Regions from separate parts of the Pseudoalteromonas sp. SD03 genome, predicted to be linked through region 3. Evidence: predicted binding sites of a transcription regulator. Region 3 holds the regulator's gene; each other region holds the start of a gene.
What was found. Region 3 encodes MetJ, which represses methionine synthesis genes. Its sites were predicted from a motif close to TAGACGTCTAGACGTCTA; they were not measured.
Positions count from the first base shown of each region.

Region 1: metK (methionine adenosyltransferase) is a predicted target of MetJ. The motif match lies at 2,066-2,083, and genes of this name have one in related genera.
Region 2: metA (homoserine O-succinyltransferase) is a predicted target of MetJ. The motif match lies at 2,732-2,749, and genes of this name have one in related genera.

Region 1 covers NZ_CP162514.1:2,680,852-2,688,244, reverse strand. The annotation lists gene ABZP26_RS12635 (5-formyltetrahydrofolate cyclo-ligase) at 1-109, opposite strand, end outside; gene ABZP26_RS12630 (hypothetical protein) at 128-673, opposite strand; gene metK (methionine adenosyltransferase) at 813-1,964, opposite strand; gene tkt (transketolase) at 2,230-4,221, shown strand; gene ABZP26_RS12615 (pyrimidine/purine nucleoside phosphorylase) at 4,521-4,835, shown strand; gene raiA (ribosome-associated translation inhibitor RaiA) at 5,025-5,381, shown strand; gene ABZP26_RS12605 (NRAMP family divalent metal transporter) at 5,523-6,755, shown strand; gene ABZP26_RS12600 (hypothetical protein) at 7,171-7,393, shown strand, end outside.
Region 2 covers NZ_CP162514.1:992,871-1,000,263, forward strand. The annotation lists gene ABZP26_RS04600 (histone deacetylase) at 1-370, opposite strand, end outside; gene ABZP26_RS04605 (PilZ domain-containing protein) at 428-790, opposite strand; gene ettA (energy-dependent translational throttle protein EttA) at 928-2,601, opposite strand; gene metA (homoserine O-succinyltransferase) at 2,826-3,773, shown strand; gene ABZP26_RS04620 (homocysteine S-methyltransferase family protein) at 3,763-4,833, shown strand; gene metH (methionine synthase) at 4,844-7,393, shown strand, end outside.
Region 3 covers NZ_CP162514.1:320,512-327,904, reverse strand. The annotation lists gene metL (bifunctional aspartate kinase/homoserine dehydrogenase II) at 1-1,808, opposite strand, end outside; gene metB (cystathionine gamma-synthase) at 1,858-3,105, opposite strand; gene metJ (met regulon transcriptional regulator MetJ) at 3,304-3,624, shown strand; gene ABZP26_RS01465 (malic enzyme-like NAD(P)-binding protein) at 3,693-4,934, opposite strand; gene rpmE (50S ribosomal protein L31) at 5,460-5,675, opposite strand; gene priA (primosomal protein N') at 5,906-7,393, shown strand, end outside.

The DNA.
Region 1 (7,393 bases), 1.2 Mb from region 3:
GAATAAAATTCACTTTGAGCGAGTGGGCCGCTATTTCTTGCTGGTTTTTTGATAGGTTATTACGTGCTTTACGAATATCGTCTCTTATTTGTGCGCGATTATTACTCATTAAATAACTAAACCATGATTAAAAAGAGAATAAATTAGGAAATAATAAGTACACAGCAAGCACAATAAGTAATATTACGGCTGTAGAAATCAGCGAATATAAAACAAGGTTACTGCGTTTTTTAGGCGTAGTAGAGAGTGGCTCATCAAGCATTAAATCGTCATCTTCCCATGGTTCGTCATTTTCATCAGGTAATGATAATTCAACCTCAGGGAGACGTTGTTCAATATCTTCTAGTTTTTCTTCAAGACGAATTAAGCTACTAGTAATGTAATCTAGGGCATCAAATAAGCGCTGATCTCGCTGGCTGTCGTGCGTTTTTTGAGAAGTAGCTTGTGTAGGGGCTGTTTGCTGAAGTTTGCTTTTGATCCCCAGCGTTGAAAGTAACTTAGCTTGCTTAAGGGCTTTCTCTTTGTTGCTAGGAGCAAACAGCGGCTTGCCATTAAAAAATGCCGCCACCTTTTCAGGTGAGGTTTTTAGTTTTTCTGTCAGTGCATTGGTCACTGCTTGGCTGTCTGCGCCTTCTGCAAGTCCTACAAATATAACACGAAAATTGTCGGCCATTTTTTATCCCTAACACGCTTTATTGTATAAGCAGAGTATATACCTAAAATGTTAAACAGTTCGAGACTGTTTTATGACTAACTTAATACACATAGCAAAACGGCCCTAAAAAGGGCCGTTTTAATATTAGCTAGGTGGCTTACAGGCCAGCTGCTGCGCGAAGTGCGTCTGCTTTATCTGTGCGTTCCCATGGGAATTCATCACGGCCAAAGTGGCCGTAAGCCGCTGTTGGAAGATAAATAGGGCGCTCAAGATCAAGCATTTGAATCAGGCCGTAAGGGCGTAAGTCAAAGTGTTCACGAATAAGTTCGATTAAACGCGCTTCTTCTAATTTACCTGTGCCAAATGTTTCAACACTGATAGATGTTGGCTCTGCAACACCAATAGCATAAGACACCTGAAGTTCACACTTGTCAGCAAGGCCAGCAGCAACAATGTTTTTAGCAACATAACGTGCAGCATAAGCCGCTGAGCGGTCAACTTTTGATGGATCTTTACCAGAGAAAGCACCACCACCGTGACGAGCCATGCCACCGTAAGTATCTACAATGATTTTACGACCAGTTAAACCACAGTCACCCATTGGTCCACCAATTACAAAACGGCCAGTTGGGTTAATAAAGAATTTAGTGGCACTAGTAATCAGCTCAGCAGGAAGTACTGGCTTAATAATCGTTTCCATTACCGCTTCTACTAAATCACTTTGCGATACATCTTCGCTGTGCTGAGTAGAAAGTACAACGGCATCAATGCCTACTGGCTTGCCATTTTCGTATGCAAACGTAACCTGTGATTTTGCATCTGGACGCAACCAGTTAAGCTCGCCGCTTTTACGTACTTGTGCTTGGCGTTGTACTAAACGGTGAGAATAAGTAATTGGAGCAGGCATTAATACTTCAGTTTCGTTACATGCGTAACCAAACATTAGGCCTTGGTCGCCAGCGCCTTGCTCTTCAGGGCTTGTACGGTCAACACCTTGGTTAATGTCAGGAGACTGTTTACCAATCGTGTTTAAAATTGCACACGAATCGGCATCAAAGCCCATATCTGAGTGTGTGTAACCAATTTCACGTACTGTTTTACGTGTAATTTCTTCGATATCAACCCATGCGCTAGTCGTGATTTCACCACCAACCATAACCATACCGGTTTTAACGTAAGTTTCACACGCTACACGGGCATGAGAGTCTTGCTCTAGGATAGCATCAAGTACCGCATCAGAAATTTGATCGGCGATTTTATCCGGATGACCTTCAGAAACAGATTCAGAAGTAAATAAATGTTTTGCCATTGTAATTATGCTCACAAATATTGCGCTTCACAAACGTCGGTATTAGCGCTAAAAAATTAAGGCGCGTATTTTATCTAAAACAAATGAACTTGCATAGTTTTTTTACGCCTAGACGTCTAAATAAAATATCTAATAGTAAATGGTTCTTAAAAAATATTCATAATGCCCTATTTTTATGGGTTTTTAATTGCACACAGCCCCCACAATAAGTAAGAATGGGGATAAATAAATACCCGCGCAAATACATATAAAGGTAGGAGAATTCATGCCATCTCGCAAAGAACTTGCAAATGCTATTCGCGTCTTGTCAATGGACGCAGTACAAAAGGCCAAATCTGGTCACCCTGGAGCCCCTATGGGCATGGCTGATATCGCAGAAGTATTATGGCGCGATTATCTAAAACATAACCCAACAAATCCAGAGTGGGCTGACCGAGATCGATTTATACTCTCAAATGGTCACGGTTCAATGCTAATTTATTCTCTACTGCATTTAAGTGGTTATGACTTGCCACTGGACGAAATTAAAAACTTCCGCCAAATGCATTCTAAAACACCAGGCCATCCAGAATATGGATACGCGCCAGGAATTGAGACCACTACGGGCCCATTAGGTCAAGGGATCACAAATGCGGTAGGTATGGCGATTGCTGAAAAAGCATTAGCAGCGCAGTTTAACCGTGAAGGCCATGACATTGTTGATCACCACACGTATGCGTTTATGGGTGATGGTTGTTTAATGGAAGGTATTTCTCATGAAGCATGCTCACTAGCCGGTACATTAGGCCTAGGCAAATTAGTGGCATTTTGGGATGACAACGGCATTTCAATCGACGGTGAAGTTGAAGGTTGGTTTAGTGATGATACCCCAGCACGTTTTAAAGCATACGGCTGGCATGTAATTAGTGACGTTGATGGCCATGATAGCGATGCAGTAAGTGCAGCAATTGCAGAAGCTAAAAGCGTGACTGATAAGCCAACACTAATTTGTTGTAAAACTATTATTGGTTACGGCTCACCTAATAAATCAGGTAGCCACGATTGTCACGGTGCACCACTAGGTGATGACGAAATTAAAGCGTCTCGCGAGTTTTTAGGTTGGACGGGCGATGCATTTGAAATCCCTGAAGATATTTATGCACAGTGGGATAACAAAGAAAAAGGCCAACAGCTTGAAGCAAGCTGGGACGAAAAATTTGCCGCATATGAAAAAGCATACCCAGAGCTAGCAGCAGAATACAAACGCCGTACACATTCAGAATTACCAGCTGACTGGGCTGAAAAATCACAAGCGTACATTGAAGAGCTGCAAGCAAACCCAGCAAACCCAGCATCACGTAAAGCGTCGCAAAATGCATTAAATGCGTTTGGCCCGTTACTACCTGAATTTATGGGTGGCTCTGCCGATTTAGCGGGTTCAAACTTAACAATTTGGGATGGCTCTAAAGGCTTAACTGCTGATGATGCAAGTGGTAACTACATTTACTACGGTGTACGTGAGTTTGGTATGTCGGCCATTATGAACGGTATTGCACTGCATAAAGGCTTTATTCCTTACGGTGCAACGTTCTTAATGTTTATGGAATACGCACGCAACGCGGTACGTATGGCTGCATTAATGAAGCAACCAAGCATTTTTGTATACACGCACGATTCAATTGGTTTAGGTGAAGATGGTCCAACTCACCAGCCAGTAGAGCAAATTGCCAGCATGCGTTTAACGCCTAACCTTTACAACTGGCGCCCATGTGACCAAGTTGAGTCGGCAATTGCATGGCAACAAGCTATTGAACGTAAAGACGGTCCTACATCATTAATCTTTACTCGCCAAGGCTTAGAGCAACAAGCACGTGATGCACAACAATTAAGCGACGTTAAAAAGGGTGGTTACATCCTAAGTTGTGACGGCAACCCAGAGCTTATTTTGATTGCAACGGGTTCTGAAGTACAGCTAGCGCAAGACTCTGCGAAAGAGCTACGTGCACAGGGTAAAAAGGTACGTGTTGTATCTATGCCGTGTACTGATGCGTTTGAAGATCAATCACCTGAGTACAAAGAAAGCGTATTACCAGCAAGCGTTTCACGTCGCGTAGCGATTGAAGCGGGAATTGCTGATTACTGGTACAAGTATGTAGGCCTAAATGGCGCCGTAGTTGGTATGACCACCTTTGGTGAGTCGGCACCGGCAAACGAGCTATTTGAGTTCTTCGGCTTTACGGTAGAAAATGTAGTTAACAAAGCAAACGCATTGTTTTAATTAATTACTTTAGTGTTTTAAAAGCCCGCGCTGTGTAAACAGGGCGGGCTTTTTTATGAGCTGTACTTTTATCACTTCTCTAAAGCGTAGTGTCTCATCGCCCTCTTTGTGCACAAATTACTAAAGGCTCTGTTCGAAACTCACAGCCTGTCGCTCGAAGCATATTTCCCTATAAAGTCGTTCATTTTTAACCTTTTGGATTTTAGATGAGTAATTTTCACAGCACTTAACTTGCAAGGTTTTTGTGTATCAGGCACTGTGGGGGGTAACAAAATTATAAATTAACAACAGGAGTTAACATGCCAAAGTTCGATAACGTTAGTGTGGTTAAAAAAGCCAATGTGTATTTTGATGGCAAAGTATCAAGCCGTACTGTGCTTTTAGGTAACGGTGAAGCAAAAACCTTGGGTTTTATGCAACCCGGTGAATTTGAGTTTAATACTAACCAAAAAGAGTGCATGGAGTTGTTAGCAGGGCAGTGGGATGTATTACTACCTGGTGAAAGCGAGTGGCAAACATTTAACGCGGGCGAGTCATTTAACGTTGATGCTAATGTTAGCTTTCATGTAAAAGTAAGTGATTTTGCAGATTATTGTTGTTCATACACCGATTAATTTGTTGGTTGATTAAATTATCAACACCTCTAAAGGCCGCTACAAAGCGGCTTTTTGCATACTTAATGCTAAATGAATGATCTAAATCAGGTGGGGTAATAAATAATTGCGTAATTTTCATTTTTTCTCTTGTGTTAATTCGTTTAGCCCCCAATACTAACTATGAGGTAACAAATAAAAGGATACCCTATGAAAATTAATCTTTCTGGTCACCATGTTGACGTTACTGATTCTATTAAAGAACACATTAACGAAAAGTTCTCAAAAGTCGCGAGCCATTTTCCATCATTGATATCTCTAGATATTATTCTTTCAAAAGAGCATCATAAGTTCCAAGCAGAAATTAGCACAAATTATGAAGGTGCGCGTATATCGGTAAAAGGGGAAAACGAAGTTATGTATCCTGCTATTTCCAGCGCAGCTAAAAAACTCGATGCCGCATTAAAGCATCGTAAAGGGCAAATAAAAGCGAACTTACATGAAAAGCCTGTAAGTACCACACCAGAAATAGCACATGAAATCATCCAAGAGATGGATTTAAATTAATAACTAACAGCGTGTTATTTTAAAAAGAGCCTAAGGGCTCTTTTTTATTGCCTGTAAATTAGGTAAGTTATGCATTCACACAGTTTATTAATGATAAAAATTAATAATAAAAGCACATAACACACCAAATTTGAGAAGTTAATGCAGTACACACAAAATACATGGAAGTCTCGGTTAGGGGCGCTTGGCCCAGGTATTTTAATGGCAACCGCTGCCATTGGTGGCTCACACTTGGTGGCCTCTACTCAAGCAGGCGCATTATTTGGCTGGCAGCTATTTTGGCTTATTGTGGTGGTTAACGTTTTAAAGTACCCGTTTTTTCGTTTTGGTATGGAATACACACTCGCCACCAAAAACAGTTTAGTAGAAGGGTATAAAAACCAAGGCCCTGGCTATTTTTACAGCTTTATTGCCCTCAATATTATTGCCGCTGTGGTAAATACCGCAGGTGTATTGTTGCTTACGGCGAGCTTATTACACTACGCATTACCTATTAGCATTCCTGTTACCTTATTGTGTTGGGTAATATTGGCCGTGTGTTTAATTATATTATTACTGGGGCATTTTAAAGCGCTCGATAACGTAGCAAAAGCTATTATGGGGCTACTTACTATAGCAACCATCACTGCATTGGTTATTGCTATAAATAACGGCCCAGTAGCGCCTGTAAACTACGTTGGCCCCTCACCGTATGAACTTGCCATGTTAGGCTTTATGGTTGCTTTAATGGGCTGGATGCCAGCGCCTATTGAAATATCGGCACTGAGCTCTTTGTGGCTTAAAGAAAAACAAGCTCAGCAAAGTGTGACTAAAAGCCAAGGTTTATTCGATTTTAATCTAGGTTATTGGTTAACCGCCGGGCTTGCGCTGGTATTTTTTAGTTTAGGTGCGTTAGTGCAATATGGGCAAAACAGTAATATAGAGCTCGGTGGTGTAGCGTTTGCTAAACAGCTGATTGATATGTACGCATCAACAATAGGCGAGTGGGCAAGGCCTTTGGTATCAGCCATCGCGTTTTTGTGTATGTTTGGCACCACACTCACCGTACTTGACGGTTACGCCCGCACACTTAACGAATCACACAAATTACTTGGTTTTAAGCAATCTAAACACAGCTTAAATACGTGGCTTATACTGCAAGCATTGGCCGGTATGGCGGTTATTTTATTTTTTAAATCAGCCCTTGGCCCTATGCTTACCTTTGCAATGACACTTGCTTTTGTAACCACACCGGTTTTTGCATGGCTTAACTTCAGCCTAGTGCGCTCAGAGCCCGCGATTAAACACAGTCTACTTTTGCGTAGCTTAACGTGGTTAGGTTTAGTGTACTTGGTTGGTTTTGCTGTAGCGTTTGTGGTTTGGAAGTTGATGTGATTTTATTTTCGAGGTTCGAGGTTCGAGGTTCGAGGTTCGAGGTGAAAGGTGCAAATCAAACGACCTCTACATAAATACCGACTTTTGTAGACCGCGATAGGCTGCAAAGAGCGAAGATAAGACGGTCAAAAATTATGATGTTTATCCTAATTAGTTTAAATATGAATTAGATAGGGCTGAGCAAATGTACGATAATAATCCAATTGAGTTTATACATCGCTTATTTGGTATTCCTTACTCAGGAAGACGATACTAAAATGGCAAGCTCGGCTAATCAACTCTCACCTACCAACCCTAAAAAGGGGTGGTTTTCTATAGGCGTTTTATGTTTAATCATTACTCTCTATGCCTACAGCTTTAAATTAGAAATTAGAAATTAGAAATTAGCACATTAAGTCTTATTGCTGAAAATGTAATGTCGTTAAAAATTAAACCTGTAGTAATTCCTTTGATAGTTATGATGCCCGCTTTTTTTGTACTCATCTACGGGATTTATCAAAGAATGCATGGTGATATATCAGAGAAATCGATGCGAAGGGGGCTATTTGTTATTATAGGATGCTTCCCTCTATTTCTGATTACCTGGTGGATTTATAGCTGGCAACTTAGTGATAAGCTTGAAAGTGAAGGCTATTCCA
Region 2 (7,393 bases), 670 kb from region 3:
GGTGAGTGCCGCCCGCTAAATGGCACGCAAGACCACTTTTAAGCGCTAAACGCGCAGTTTGCAGTGTCCCTAATGGGGCGGTAAATGTGCGGTTCATTAGTGCTTGCGACCAAGGTAGGCCTATACGGCGCATGGCTTTTTCATCTAGGCGATTATGCCATAAATCGTGAATGTAGTTTTCACAGTGCACTATTTCTAACTCTTCAACACGACCATGTGGTGGCTCTATGATATTGCTGCCAGCAAGCCCAAGGGTTTTAACATGCTGGTATAGCTGCGCAAATTTACTCATTACAAAGCGGTGTTTGGGATCAAAACTAAACGAGTAATTAGGATGATAAACTAAAGGTAGATTGGGATTTAAACTCATATCTGCGTCGTTTAATTATTTTTGGTTATGGTAATCAACTTCACGCAGTGCGTCTATTTATGTTTGGTAAATAAGCGTTTCAAGCTCACGGTGTAATAATGTTTCATCAGCAAGGTTTAGTTCAACCAAGCGCTTTAAATGCGTAATGCTGTCTATATCAATGTTATGACATTTAAGACCAATATGGTTTTCTTCTATGTGACGAATAACCACCGGCATTTTTATTTCAATATCGCTTTGTGGCAAGGTAAAACGTAATATTGCTTCGTCATTTTTGTTGCCTGTAAAGGCATCGCTTTTAGTGATCAGTGCACCATGTAAAGAAATATCTAATAGGGTACATGCATACTGGGAGCTAGCCGTTTCCAATTGCGCTGCTGTAGAGAACATAATACGAGAAAATTGCCGACGGTTTTGCATAATAATCTTATAAAGTTGTTATTTATAATAAGCATAGCTGGTAATGCTCAACACGCCAATTTGCTCAAAGATAAAAATAGCTCGCATAAAAAAGCCCCGCATAAAATGCAGGGCTTTTAACTTATTCACTGTGGCTGTTAGCCAATTTTTTTGTACTTAATACGCTTAGGCTGTGCAGCTTCTGCGCCAAGGGTCTTTTTAAGCCACTCTTCGTACTCAGTGTAGTTACCATCAAAGAAGTTAATTTGGCCTTCGTCACGGTAATCTAAAATGTGTGTAGCAATACGGTCAAGGAACCAACGGTCATGCGAGATACACATGACACAACCAGGGAATTCTAAAATAGCATTCTCAAGAGCACGTAATGTTTCAACGTCCAAGTCATTGGTTGGCTCATCCAGTAGCACTACGTTGCCGCCTGCTTTTAACAGCTTAGCTAGGTGTAAACGGTTGCGCTCACCACCAGATAAGTCTTTAACAAACTTTTGTTGATCGTTACCTTTAAAGTTAAAACGGCTAACATAAGCACGGCTTGGGAACTCAAAGTTACCAATTTTTAGTACATCTTGGCCATCAGAGATTTCTTGGAATACCGTTTTGCTTTCGTCCATGTTGCCACGGAACTGATCAACAGTTGCCAGTTCTACTGTTTCACCAATGCTGATATTACCGCTATCTGGCTGCTCTTCACCGCTTAGCATTTTGAATAGCGTTGATTTACCTGCACCATTGGCACCAATAATACCCACAATAGCGCCTTTAGGCATGCTAAAGCTTAAATCATCAATTAAAACACGGTCGCCAAAGCTTTTACGTAAGTTGTTTACTTCTAATACTTGGTCACCTAAACGTGGGCCAGGTGGAATAAACAATTCGTTGGTTTCGTTACGTTTTTGGTAATCAGACTGTTGTAGCTCGCTAAACTGTGCCATACGCGCTTTTGATTTAGCTTGACGACCTTTAGGATTTGAACGCACCCATTCAAGTTCTTGTGCAATTGATTTTTGACGTGCTTTTTCAGATTTTTGCTCTTGCTGTAAGCGGGCATCTTTTTGCTCAAGCCAAGACGAGTAGTTACCTTCCCACGGAATACCTTCACCACGGTCAAGCTCTAAAATCCAGCCAGCAACATTATCAAGGAAGTAACGGTCATGCGTTACTGCCACAACGGTGCCTTCGTAGTCATGTAAGAAGCGCTCTAACCAGGCAACCGACTCAGCATCTAAGTGGTTAGTTGGCTCATCGAGAATAAGCATATCTGGTTTTTCAAGTAACAAACGACAAATAGCAACACGACGGCGTTCACCACCTGAAAGGTGCTCAATTTTAGCGTCCCACTCAGGTAAACGCAGAGCATCGGCAGCACGCTCTAATACGTTATCAATATTATGACCATCGTGCGCTTGAATAATCGCTTCTAATTCACCTTGCTCTTTAGCCAGTGCGTCAAAGTCAGCGCCTTCCATTGCGTATTCGTTATACACTTCGTCAAGGCGGTTAAGGGCATGTTTTACTTCACCCACAGCTTCTTCAACAATTTCACGAACTGTTTTGCTTTCGTCCAAAACAGGCTCTTGCGGCAAGTAACCAATTTTAGTGCCTGGTTGAGGGCGAGCTTCACCTTCAAAATCTTCATCAACACCTGCCATAATGCGTAGTAATGATGATTTACCAGAACCATTTAGACCTAGCACACCAATTTTTGCACCAGGGAAAAAATGCAACGAAATATCTTTTAAGATAGTGCGTTTTGGTGGCACAACCTTAGATACTCGACTCATCGAGAATATAAACTTATCAGGTAAAACCATGGAAGAAGCCTTCAATAATAATAAAAATTTCAATGCTGTATTGTAGTGGCTCACAGGTGAAACAGTCAACGAATGGGGCTGTTTTAAAGTACATATTCAATTTGTACAAAACGCGTGAATAAATTTCATTTAGACATCTATACATCTAGAGGTTGATATTTTTGACATTCTGTTCATAATGAGAGCGTATTAATTCTCGGTTTTTATGAGCAGGAGCTTTAAGAATGCCAATTACAGTAGAAGACGAATTGCCAGCTATTGCACGTTTACGTCATGAAAACGTGTTTGTAATGCCAAAAACACGTGCAAAAACGCAAGAAATACGCCCTATGCGTTTGGCTATTCTTAATCTTATGCCTAATAAAGTAGAAACCGAAGTACAGTTTATTCGCTTGTTGGCTAATTCTCCGCTGCAAGTAAATGTAGAGCTACTACGCCTTGACACGCATCGTAGCAGTAGCAACTCAGAGCAACACTTAGATACCTTTTATCGTTACTTTTCAGAAGTGAAAAACAATAATTACGATGCACTATTAATTACCGGTGCGCCTTTGGCACATTTAGAGTATGAAGAAGTGGCGTATTGGGAAGAATTCAAAGTGATTATTGATTGGGCCGAGCAGCATGTAACCTCTACCTTGTTTTCTTGCTGGGCTGCCCACGCGGCTTTATATCACCGTTATAATTTAAAGCGCGATTTAAAAGAAAATAAACTGTGTGGGGTGTTTACCCATCAATGCTACTTTGCCCATGGTGCACTTACCCGCGGCTTTGACGATACCTTTTTAGTGCCGCACTCACGCTATGGCCACATAGATATAAATAAAATAAACGCCTGTGAAGAGCTGGTGGTATTAGCGGGCTCTGAACGAGTCGGGGCTTATTTACTTAAAAATAAATCGGGCAGCCAAGTGTTTATTACCGGCCACCCAGAATACGATGCCGACAGTTTAAAAGCCGAATATGAGCGCGATTTACAAAAAAGCCCTGATGCGCCAAAGCCCGAAAACTATTTTCCTGATGACGATGCCAGCAAGCAACCATCTAAAACATGGCAAAGCCACGCGTTTTTGCTGTTTTCAAACTGGTTAAATTATTACGTTTACCAAACCACACCCTATGATATTAACTTAGTTAGCCAAGACGTAAGGACTAACAACTATGCCGAATAATCCTCAAAACAATAAGCATCAAGAGCTGAGCGCTGCGCTCAAACAGCGCATTTTAATTTTAGATGGTGCAATGGGAACCATGATCCAAGCGCATAAGCTTGAAGAGCAAGACTACCGTGGTGAACGTTTTAAAGATTGGCACGTGCTTATTAAAGGCAACAACGATTTATTAAGCCTAACCAAGCCAGAAATTATTACTGATATACACCGCAGCTTTTTAGCCGCTGGTGCCGATATTATCGAAACTAACACCTTTAACTCTACCACCATTTCGATGGAAGATTACGACATGGCGAGCATAAGCCGTGAAGTCAATTTAGAGTCGGCTAAGTTAGCCCGCGCTTCATGTGATGAATTTAGCGCCAAAACCCCAGAAAAACCGCGCTATGTAGCCGGTGTGTTAGGGCCAACGTCTAAAACCTGTTCGTTATCGCCGGATGTAAACGACCCCGGCTATCGTAATATCACCTTTGATAAGTTAGTGACTGCGTATGTTGAGTCAACCCTTGCGCTTATGGAGGGCGGTGTAGATATTATTTTAATCGAAACCATATTCGACACGCTTAATGCAAAAGCCGCCTCGTTCGCAGTAGAAGAAGCGTTTGAACAAGCAGGGCGCACATTGCCAGTGATGATTTCAGGTACTATTACCGATGCCTCAGGCCGTACGCTTTCAGGGCAAACAACCGAAGCATTTTATAACTCTATTCGCCATATTAAGCCGCTTTCAATCGGCTTAAATTGCGCCCTTGGGCCAGATTTACTGCGCCAATACGTTGAAGAGCTATCGCGTGTGTGCGAAACCTTTGTCTCTGTTCACCCTAACGCGGGCTTACCTAATGAGTTTGGAGAATACGACTTAGAAGCAGACGACATGGCAAAAGAGATCATAGATTGGGGTAAATCGGGCTTTATTAATATTGTTGGCGGTTGCTGCGGCACTACGCCTGCGCACATTCGTGCCTTTGCCAAAGGGCTTGAAGGCACAGCACCACGAAAATTACCTGAGCTTGAAGTGCGTATGCGTTTATCAGGCCTAGAAGCCTGTAACTTAAATTAAGGAGCCGCCAATGACCCAACAAATTGCAGTATTTACCAATGTCGGCGAGCGTACTAACGTAACTGGCTCGGCGATGTTTAAACGTTTGATCATGGAAGAAGACTACGAGACCGCCCTTAATGTGGCCCGCGAACAAGTAGAAAATGGCGCACAGGTTATTGATATCAACATGGACGAAGCCATGCTGGACTCAAAAGCGGCCATGGTTAAGTTTTTAAACTTAATTGCCTCAGAGCCTGATATTTCTAAAGTACCTATAATGGTCGACTCCTCTAAATGGGAAGTAATAGAAGCAGGCCTAAAGTGTATTCAAGGCAAGGCCATTGTTAATTCCATTTCACTAAAAGAGGGTGAAGAGCCGTTTATTCGCCAAGCTAAAATTATAAAACGCTTTGGCGCCGCCGCTGTTGTGATGGCATTTGATACCGACGGCCAAGCCGATACTGCAGATAGAAAATACGAAATATGCGAACGTAGTTACAGAATATTAGTCGACGAAATTGGCTTTCCGCCAGAAGACATTATATTCGATCCCAATATATTTGCCGTTGCCACCGGCATAGAAGAGCACGACAACTACGCCGTAGAATTTATTGAAGGCACCCGCCGTATTAAGCAAAACTTACCGCACTGTAAAGTGTCGGGTGGGGTATCAAACGTATCGTTTTCGTTTAGAGGTAATAACCCAGTACGTGAAGCGATTCACTCGGTGTTTTTATACCATGCTATAAAAGCGGGTATGGATATGGGCATAGTAAACGCAGGGCAGCTTGCGGTTTACGACGACATCCCCGAGGAACTTCGTAAAGCCGTAGAAGATGTAATTCTTAACACCGACTCAGGTGCGGGCGAGCGCCTTGTTGAACTTGCGCCTAAATATTCAGGCATGGCACAAGCTGAGCGGGTAGAAGATTTAGAATGGCGCACTTGGCCTGTAGAGAAGCGCTTGGAGCATGCCCTTGTAAAAGGCATAACCACCTTTATAGATGAAGATACAGAAGAGTGCCGTGCTGGCGCCGATAAACCTATTCACGTCATTGAAGGGCCACTCATGGATGGCATGAACGTGGTTGGGGATTTATTTGGTGCCGGTAAAATGTTTTTACCCCAAGTGGTTAAATCGGCTCGTGTGATGAAGCGAGCCGTAGCCTACCTTGACCCATTCATTGAAGCCGAAAAAGAAGAAGGCGCCACCAACGGTAAAATTGTTATGGCTACCGTAAAAGGTGACGTGCATGACATAGGTAAAAACATCGTAGGCGTAGTACTACAATGTAATAACTACGAAGTAATCGACCTTGGGGTAATGGTACCAGCAGATAAAATACTGCAAACCGCCATTGACGAAAAAGCCGATATTATAGGCCTTTCAGGTTTAATTACCCCATCGCTTGATGAAATGGTACACGTAGCCAAAGAAATGAAACGCCGAGGCTTTGAGCTACCGCTCATGATTGGTGGGGCAACCACCTCAAAAGCGCATACCGCAGTAAAAATAGAGCCGCAGTACGACAAAGGCGTGGTGTATGTAAATAACGCCAGCCGCGCTGTGGGTGTAGTGTCTAACTTACTTTCTAAAGAGCATAAAGCAGAATTTTTAGCTAAAACCACCGCCGAGTACGACAAAGTACGCGAACAACAAGCACGCAAAAAGCCGCGCTCAAAACCAGTTACCATACAGCGCGCCCGCGATAATGCTGCAAAGCTCGATTGGGATAACTACACACCACCCGTGCCGAAAAAGCTGGGCGTGACCGAGTTTAAAAATGTATCAATCGCGACTCTACGCAAATACATAGACTGGACGCCGTACTTTATGACCTGGTCAATCGCCGGTAAATATCCGCGCATAATGACCGACGAAGTAGTGGGTGAACAAGCACAAAGCTTGTTTAAAGACGCCAACGACATGCTCGATGAGCTTGAAAAGTCAGGCACTTTGCAGCCATTGGGTGTAATTGGTTTATTCCCTGCAAACCGTGTGGGCGATGATATAGAAATTTACACCGACGAAACGCGAAAAGAGCTATTAACTACCTCATGCCATTTACGTCAGCAAACCGAAAAAACCGACTTTGCTAACTACTGCCTAGCCGATTACATTGCGCCAAAAGGCACACCCGATTACTTTGGTGCGTTTGCGGTAACAGGCGGTTTAGAAGAGGACGACCTCGCCAATGCGTTCGATGCCAAGCAAGACGACTATAATAAAATAATGGTAAAAGCCGTAGCCGACAGACTCGCTGAGGCGTTTGCCGAATACTTGCACGAACAAGTGCGTAAAGAGTATTGGGGTTATGCACCGGATGAAAACCTGGGTAACGATGAGCTAATCCGCGAAAACTACCAAGGTATTCGCCCAGCACCGGGTTACCCAGCGTGCCCAGAGCACACTGAGAAAAAGAAAATTTGGCAGTTACTCGATACCGAAAAGCGCATTGGTATGCAGCTCACCAGCTCGTACGCCATGTGGCCAGGTGCTGCGGTGTCGGGTTGGTACTTTTCACACCCACAAGCAAAATACTACGCCGTAGCGGCAGTACAACGTGACCAAGTGGAA
Region 3 (7,393 bases):
CATGATAGCGTGCCTGAAAACACGCCTTCTATTCGCGTTATTTTATCGCCACTATTTTGTAAATCAGCCAAGGCAAAATTAATCGGTAGTCCGGCCCCTACACTTGCATTATAACGCCAATGTAAGCCACGTTGAGCAAGGCTTTCACGTAGTGTTTGATACCACGAAAGCGATGCGGTTCCCGCGTATTTATTAGCACTAATTAGATGGCAGTTTAATTCAACTAACTTACTATAAAGCTGACTAAAATGTTCACTGGCGGTAATGTCGATCACTATTTTATGTTCATACTCAAGGGTATCTATGTATGACAATAAATCGGCTTGTTTATAGGAGCTTGCATGGTTTTCCCATTGAAGTTGCCAGCTTTCACAGTCTAATCCATTAGCATTCACCAGCATCTGCTCTGAGCGTAAAAGCGCTACTAACTTGACGTTAAAATCAGTTGATAAGCGTGCTAGTTGAGCAGGTAATTGGCGCATAAACTCAGCACCTACATTACCAAGTCCTGCAATAATTAAAGCTATTTCTTGTGCTTTATTAATGAGCTTGTCATGTAACAGGCTCAGCACATCACTTTCAAGTACTTGATCGGTTAATAGTAACGTATATCCCTCACCGTAATGGGTAAACCGAGGCTGGATAGATTGTGTTTGTAATAAGGCTTCACTTTGCTTACCAAGCGGCGCTACCTCTTGATCAGGTGCAATAATCGCCACCCCATTTAAGTTTGACTCACTAATATTGGCGCGGCCAGCAAAATAATTAGCCACCTGATGTGTCGCTGACGCAGGGACTAGTAAGTAGATTTCGCCTTCGTGTTCAAAGTGATGCAAACTATGCTGAATAAGTTGGCTAACATGTGCTACTTCGCCTTCACTCAGATCATCAACAATGAGTAAATCCACATTATTTACTGTGGTTAAAAAGCGTTTTTGTTTACTCATTCCTAGTTTAACTATTTCGGTATGACTGCCTTGAGGATCGTAACTACTGCGAACAACTAATTCTATATCGGTATCTTTTAATGGCGATAATGTTTTAGCGTGTAATACTGGATTACCTAATCTCGCTAATAAATTCGCTTGATCACGGCACACTCGCGCATACTTAACCGCATTAGCAACCTTACGCGGATCAGTACTAAAAACACCTTGAGTGTCAGTCCAAATAGAGACTTTTTTAGCATTGCAATACCGCGCTAATAAAGTGGCACTGTAATCACTGCCATTTCGCCCTAAGGTCACTGTTTCACCATGTAAATCAGCCGCAATAAACCCAGTAACTACATTAATTTTACTCGTCTGTATGGCTTTTAAGCACTGCTGCTGATTATTAGCATGCTGCAGCTGCCCGGCATCTAACGTAAATAACTGCCTAGCGTCATGGGCACAAGCGCTAACGTTAAGCTGTTCTAAGTAAGCGCTTAGTAACCTTGCAGACCACAATTCACCATGTGCTAATAACGCAGCTTCAGCTAATGTCCCTTGCTTAGCCTGCTTGGTAATAATACTGAGATCAGTTTCAAGTAAATCAAGCGCATGGTGCTTAGCTTTAGCTATTAATAATTGCTCAATTAGAGCTATTTGATGGTTGCTCAATAGCAATACAATATCAGCAATAGCTTGAGTGTCTTGTTGTTGGTAGCTTTGCCACAGTTTAACTAAGGTATCGGTGGTTTTACCGGCAGCCGATACCACCACACAATCCCCAGCTTGAGCGTGAGTTAAAATAATATTTGCGACACTTTTAAAGCGATCCGCTGAGCTTAAACTCGAACCACCAAATTTATGAACCTGATTTACCATATTAATACCGACTCGCATTTATGTTTTGTATTTTGAAGATTGGTATGCACTACCATAACGCCGGATGCGCCGCGTTTAACTTTGCTGAACCAAATGATTCACTAGCACCACTTTTTGCCGATAGGCCGGGATTGGCTTGCCCTGGGCGCACCAAATTAAATACCCTGTCTAAGTCAGCGAGTAAATCATTTACATCTTCAATACCCACCGAGATACGAATAAGCGTGTCGCCTACTCCGGCTTCTGCACGCGCGGTTGCGTCCATGCCGGCGTGGGTCATAGTCGCAGGGTGACAAATCAAACTTTCTACTCCACCTAATGATTCCGCTAAGCTAAATTCATTTAAGCGCGTTAAAAACGCTGCAGCATCGTTTATATCGCCTTTTATATCAAAGCTAACCATAGCACCAAAGCCAAGCTGCTGCGCCTTAGCTAGCGCATGTTGAGGGTGTGATTCAAGACCTGGGTAGTAAACTTGGGCAACAAACTGGGAGCGTTCTAAATACTGTGCAATGGCGAGTGCATTTTCTTGGTGTTGCCTTAAACGCACGTTTAAAGTACGTAAGCCTCTGAGCGTTAAATAGCTATCAAATGGCGCGCCGGTGATGCCAATGTTATTTGCCCACCACGCTAACTCTTCACCTAACTCAGCAGTCGCTGCGATAACCGCGCCACCAACAACGTCTGAATGGCCATTGATATATTTTGTGGTTGAGTGCACCACAATATCAGCGCCAAACTTAATCGGGTTTTGTAATGCTGGCGATAAAAATGTGTTGTCGGCGGCAACCAGTGCACCACACTGTTTAGCTGTATCAGTTACCGCTTTAATATCTGTTAAGCGTAAAATAGGATTGCTAGGTGTTTCAATCCAAATCAGCTTAGGTTTAATAGCAAGGATGCGTGTCAAACTGTCGCTTTTGGTAAAATCGACCACTTCTAGTTTTAATAAGCCGCGCTTTTCTAGCGAAGTAAATAAGCGATAGCTGCCCCCATAACAGTCATGAGGGATCACTAACGTATCGTCACTATTAAGTAATTGTGTTGTTAGGTGAACGGCTGCCATGCCTGTTGCGGTAATAATGCCTTTAGCGCCACCTTCAAGCTCCGTGAGCGCCTCAGCCAAAATGTCACGATTAGGGTTACCACTGCGGCCATAATCATATTGACGCTTTGTATCAAAGTCAGCAAATGAGTAAGTTGTTGATAAATAAAGCGGTGGAACAACCGCACCATGCTGTTTGTCGGCTTCTATTCCACTACGAACAGCAATTGTTGCCTTATTTTTTTCACTCATTTTCGCTACCTTTACTAATTTGGATGTTTAGACGTCTAAAAGGTAGCGCATGCAATTTAAGATGTCAAAACATTTAAATGTCTAGATAGCTAAATAACTAGTATTTGACTATCTTTTTTAAACCGATAGAATTTCACGCATATTTACACGCTTTGATGCTGTGTGAGCAATTTATAATCTGAGGCAACGATACATCTTATGGCTAAATGGAATGGTGAATATATTCACCCATACGCAGAACACGGGAAAAAATCCGAACAAGTAAAGAAGATCACCGTTTCGATCCCGCTAAATGTATTAAAAGTATTAACTGATGAACGTACTCGTCGTCAAATAAACAACTTACGTCATGCAACAAATAGCGAGCTTTTATGCGAAGCGTTTTTGCATGCGTTTACCGGGCAACCGCTGCCTAATGATGATGATTTGCGTAAAGATAACGCAGAAAAAGTACCTGAAGAAGTGAAGAAAATAATGCAAGAAATGGGACTAGAAGTGCCTATTTTAAATGAAGACTAGAAGGGTCTTTATACAAAAAAACCTCAGCAAATGCTGAGGTTTTTTTTGCGCTAATTTACACTTAACAATTACGCCATGTAGTTTTCTGGCATATCAATTTGTGCAACGCCAGAGTCTACCGCCGCCTGCGCAACCGCTTTAGCTATACGTGGTAACAAACGAGGATCCATTGGTTTTGGTATAATATATTTAGCACCAAACTCTAATTTGTCGATGCCTGCGGCAGTAAGCACTTCAGTCGGCACGGGCTCTTTAGCAATACTGCGAATTGCTTCTACAGCAGCAATTTTCATCTCGTCGTTTATTTCACTGGCACGTACATCTAACGCACCACGGAAAATAAACGGAAAACACAATACGTTATTAACTTGATTCGGATAATCAGAGCGACCTGTAGCCATAATTAAATCGTTACGTGCAGCGTGTGCTAATTGCGGATCGATTTCAGGATCGGGGTTTGAACAAGCAAATACCACGGGTCTATCAGCCATTAATTTTAAATCTTCAGGGGCTAATAAATTAGGGCCCGATACACCCACAAACACATCGGCATCTTCAATTACATCTTGTAAAGTACGTTTATCGGTATTGTTTGCAAATAATTGCTTATATTCATTCAAGTCATCACGACGCGTATGAATAACTCCTTTGCGATCTAACATATAAATATGTTCACGCAACGCGCCACATTTAATTAAAAGCTCCATACAGGCAACAGCTGCAGCGCCGGCACCTAAACATACAATAATTGCATCTTCAATTGCTTTGCCCTGTACTTCCAGCGCGTTTAGCATACCCGCAGCCGTTACAATAGCCGTACCATGCTGATCATCATGAAAAACAGGAATGCTACAACGCTCTATAAGCGCTTTTTCTATTTCAAAACACTCGGGCGCTTTAATATCTTCTAAATTAATTCCACCAAAAGTGTCGGCAATATTAGCCACCGTGTTAATAAAGTCTTCGGTAGTACGGTGCTTAACTTCAATATCTATAGAGTCTAACCCTGCAAAACGCTTAAATAGTAGCGCTTTACCTTCCATAACGGGTTTTGAAGCCAGTGGACCTAAATTACCTAAGCCTAAAATTGCGGTGCCGTTAGTAATAACCGCAACCATATTTCCTTTACCAGTATATTTGTAGGCATTTGCTGGATCAGCGGCAATTTCACGAACAGGTTCTGCGACACCGGGGCTGTATGCGAGCGCGAGGTCTTTAACCGTCTCAGCGGGCTTGGTCAGCTCAATACTGATTTTACCTGGAACGGGATGGGCATGGTAATGTAGTGCTTGTTCACGAAAATCTGACATAACGCGATTATATCCTGCAATTTAAGTTAAAGTGAGAGGTAGTTTTAATCTACGATACCTTTATTATTTTTAAATTCCAAGCAATATCAGGTCTATCCTGTTATATGCTAGAACTGTTAATTTTAAGTGATTTATCAGCAACTTCCCTAGATTATCCTGACATTTTTAAAATATAAATTCGTCATAAAAATGAAAAACACAGGTACTTTTTGCCCTTGTTCTATTTTTATAAAGCGTATTTTTTAGTCTTAAATTAAAATAGTGAAATACCGAATTTTATTTAACTTTAAACACAAATAACCTCACGTTACCTGCATTTGAGTACCATCTTTAAAGTTTAACAAATAAAAATATAGAGAATATTGGCTGTTTTGTCTGCAAATGTTTATGCATACTCAGAATAAGAACAGGAAATAGTTATGCAAAAAAAATAAATACAAAATTGCTAAGAAAGCAGGTAGGAAAGTAAATTTTGGCCACAAAAAAAGCACCCTAAGGTGCTTTTTTTTACATAGAAACAAAAAATTATTTTTTGCTGCTAAGTGCACCGAAGCGCTTGTTGAAGCGATCAACACGGCCGCCAGTGTCTAAAATCTTTTGCTTACCAGTGTAAAACGGGTGACACGCAGAACATACGTCTAAGTGAATGTCTTTACACAGAGTAGAACGAGTTTCGAATTTGTTTCCGCATGAACAAGTTGCAGAAATTACTTCGTACTTAGGGTGAATACCTTCTTTCATAGGAACCTCTAGTTAAGGCCGCATCGCTCTCCAAACCCGAAGTCTGGCACCATACGTCGTTAAAACAAATTTATTGGTCGCGAATTTTATCCAACAACCCGCACGCACACAAGCTTTAATTACCCTTTTTGCTAAAAAGTCGGCAAACACCTATCCATTACTGATTTGTCGGTAGGCTTTTAATGCTATTTTTAGTACATTAAACCATTACGTTAATTGGTTGAGTTGTTATGCGTTTTGCTGAAGTTGCAATAAAAGTCCCCTTGCCTCGCACCTTTGATTATAAAGTGGATGAGCAATTAGTACCGCTGACTCAATTACAGCCTGGTATGCGCGTGTTAGTCCCTTTTGGTAATCAACGTAAAGTAGCGGTTATTCTTAGCTTAAAAGCGGAAACAGCAGTCCCCGAAGGCAAAATAAAATCTATTATTGAAGTTATTGACGACTCACCGGTGTTATCTGCGCAGCATTTAGAGCTACTGAAATTTACAGCGCGTTATTATTGCTATCCACTCGGTGAAACTATTCATATTGCATTGCCCAGTGCACTGCGCCAAGGTGAGTGCCCTGATAAAACCAGTATAAACATGGTGACATTAAGCGAAAAGGGGGCACTTTTACCGTCTTTAAAAGCTAAAACACAGCTTAATTTGCTTAAGCAATTATCAGCATCCGGTAAATCATCATTAACCGAACTCAAAGCCCTCGGGTTTAATAAAAAAACCATTGATACCCTTTTAGATAAAGAGCTAATAATTCAAACCATTGAGCACGACAATCAATGGCAACATACCTCGCCAACGGTTGGCAGCAAACCCCGTTTAAATAAAGAGCAAGCCATTGCCTGCACTGCAATTAATCAAAGTACGGGGTTTAATAGCTTTTTGCTAGAAGGTGTCACTGGCAGCGGAAAAACCGAAGTTTACCTGCAATGCCTAGAAGAAGTATTAAAACGTGGCGAACAGGCGTTAGTGCTCGTTCCTGAAATCGGGCTAACGCCTCAAACGGTCAATCGTTTTAGACGTCGCTTTCCTGACACCCCTATTATGTTATGGCACTCGGCATTAACCGATAACGAGCGTCTACAAACATGGCGTTTTTGCGAAAAAGGCAGTTGTGCCATTGTTATAGGCACCCGTTCAAGTATTTTTCTGCCATTTTTAAAGCTTGGGATGATTGTGGTTGATGAGGAGCATGATGCCTCATTTAAACAACAAGACACTTTACGCTATCATGCCCGTGATTTAGCTGCGTATCGTGCCTATCAGCATCAAATTCCACTTATTTTGGGTAGCGCTACGCCAGCACTAGAAACACTGCATAAAGCTATTAATAACAAATACCAGTTGCTTACATTAAGTGAGCGCGCACAAACCGCCACCGATAATCAGTTTAAGCTGCTCGACATGAAAGGTCAGCCTGATCGAGCCGGTATTGCACATGCCAGTCTTGCAATAATGCGCCAGCACCTGAATAGGGGAAAGCAGGTGATGGTATTTTTAAATCGCCGTGGGTTTTCTCCTACCTTGATTTGTCATGAATGTGGTTGGTTGAGTGAATGTAACCGCTGCAGCACCAGTGCGACTTTTCATAAGGCAATAGGCCAAATGATTTGCCACCATTGTGGCGATCAATATCATGTACCACATCAATGCCCTAACTGTGGTAGTACGCAAATTTTTCCTAACGGCAAAGGCACCGAGCAAATAGAAGAGTTT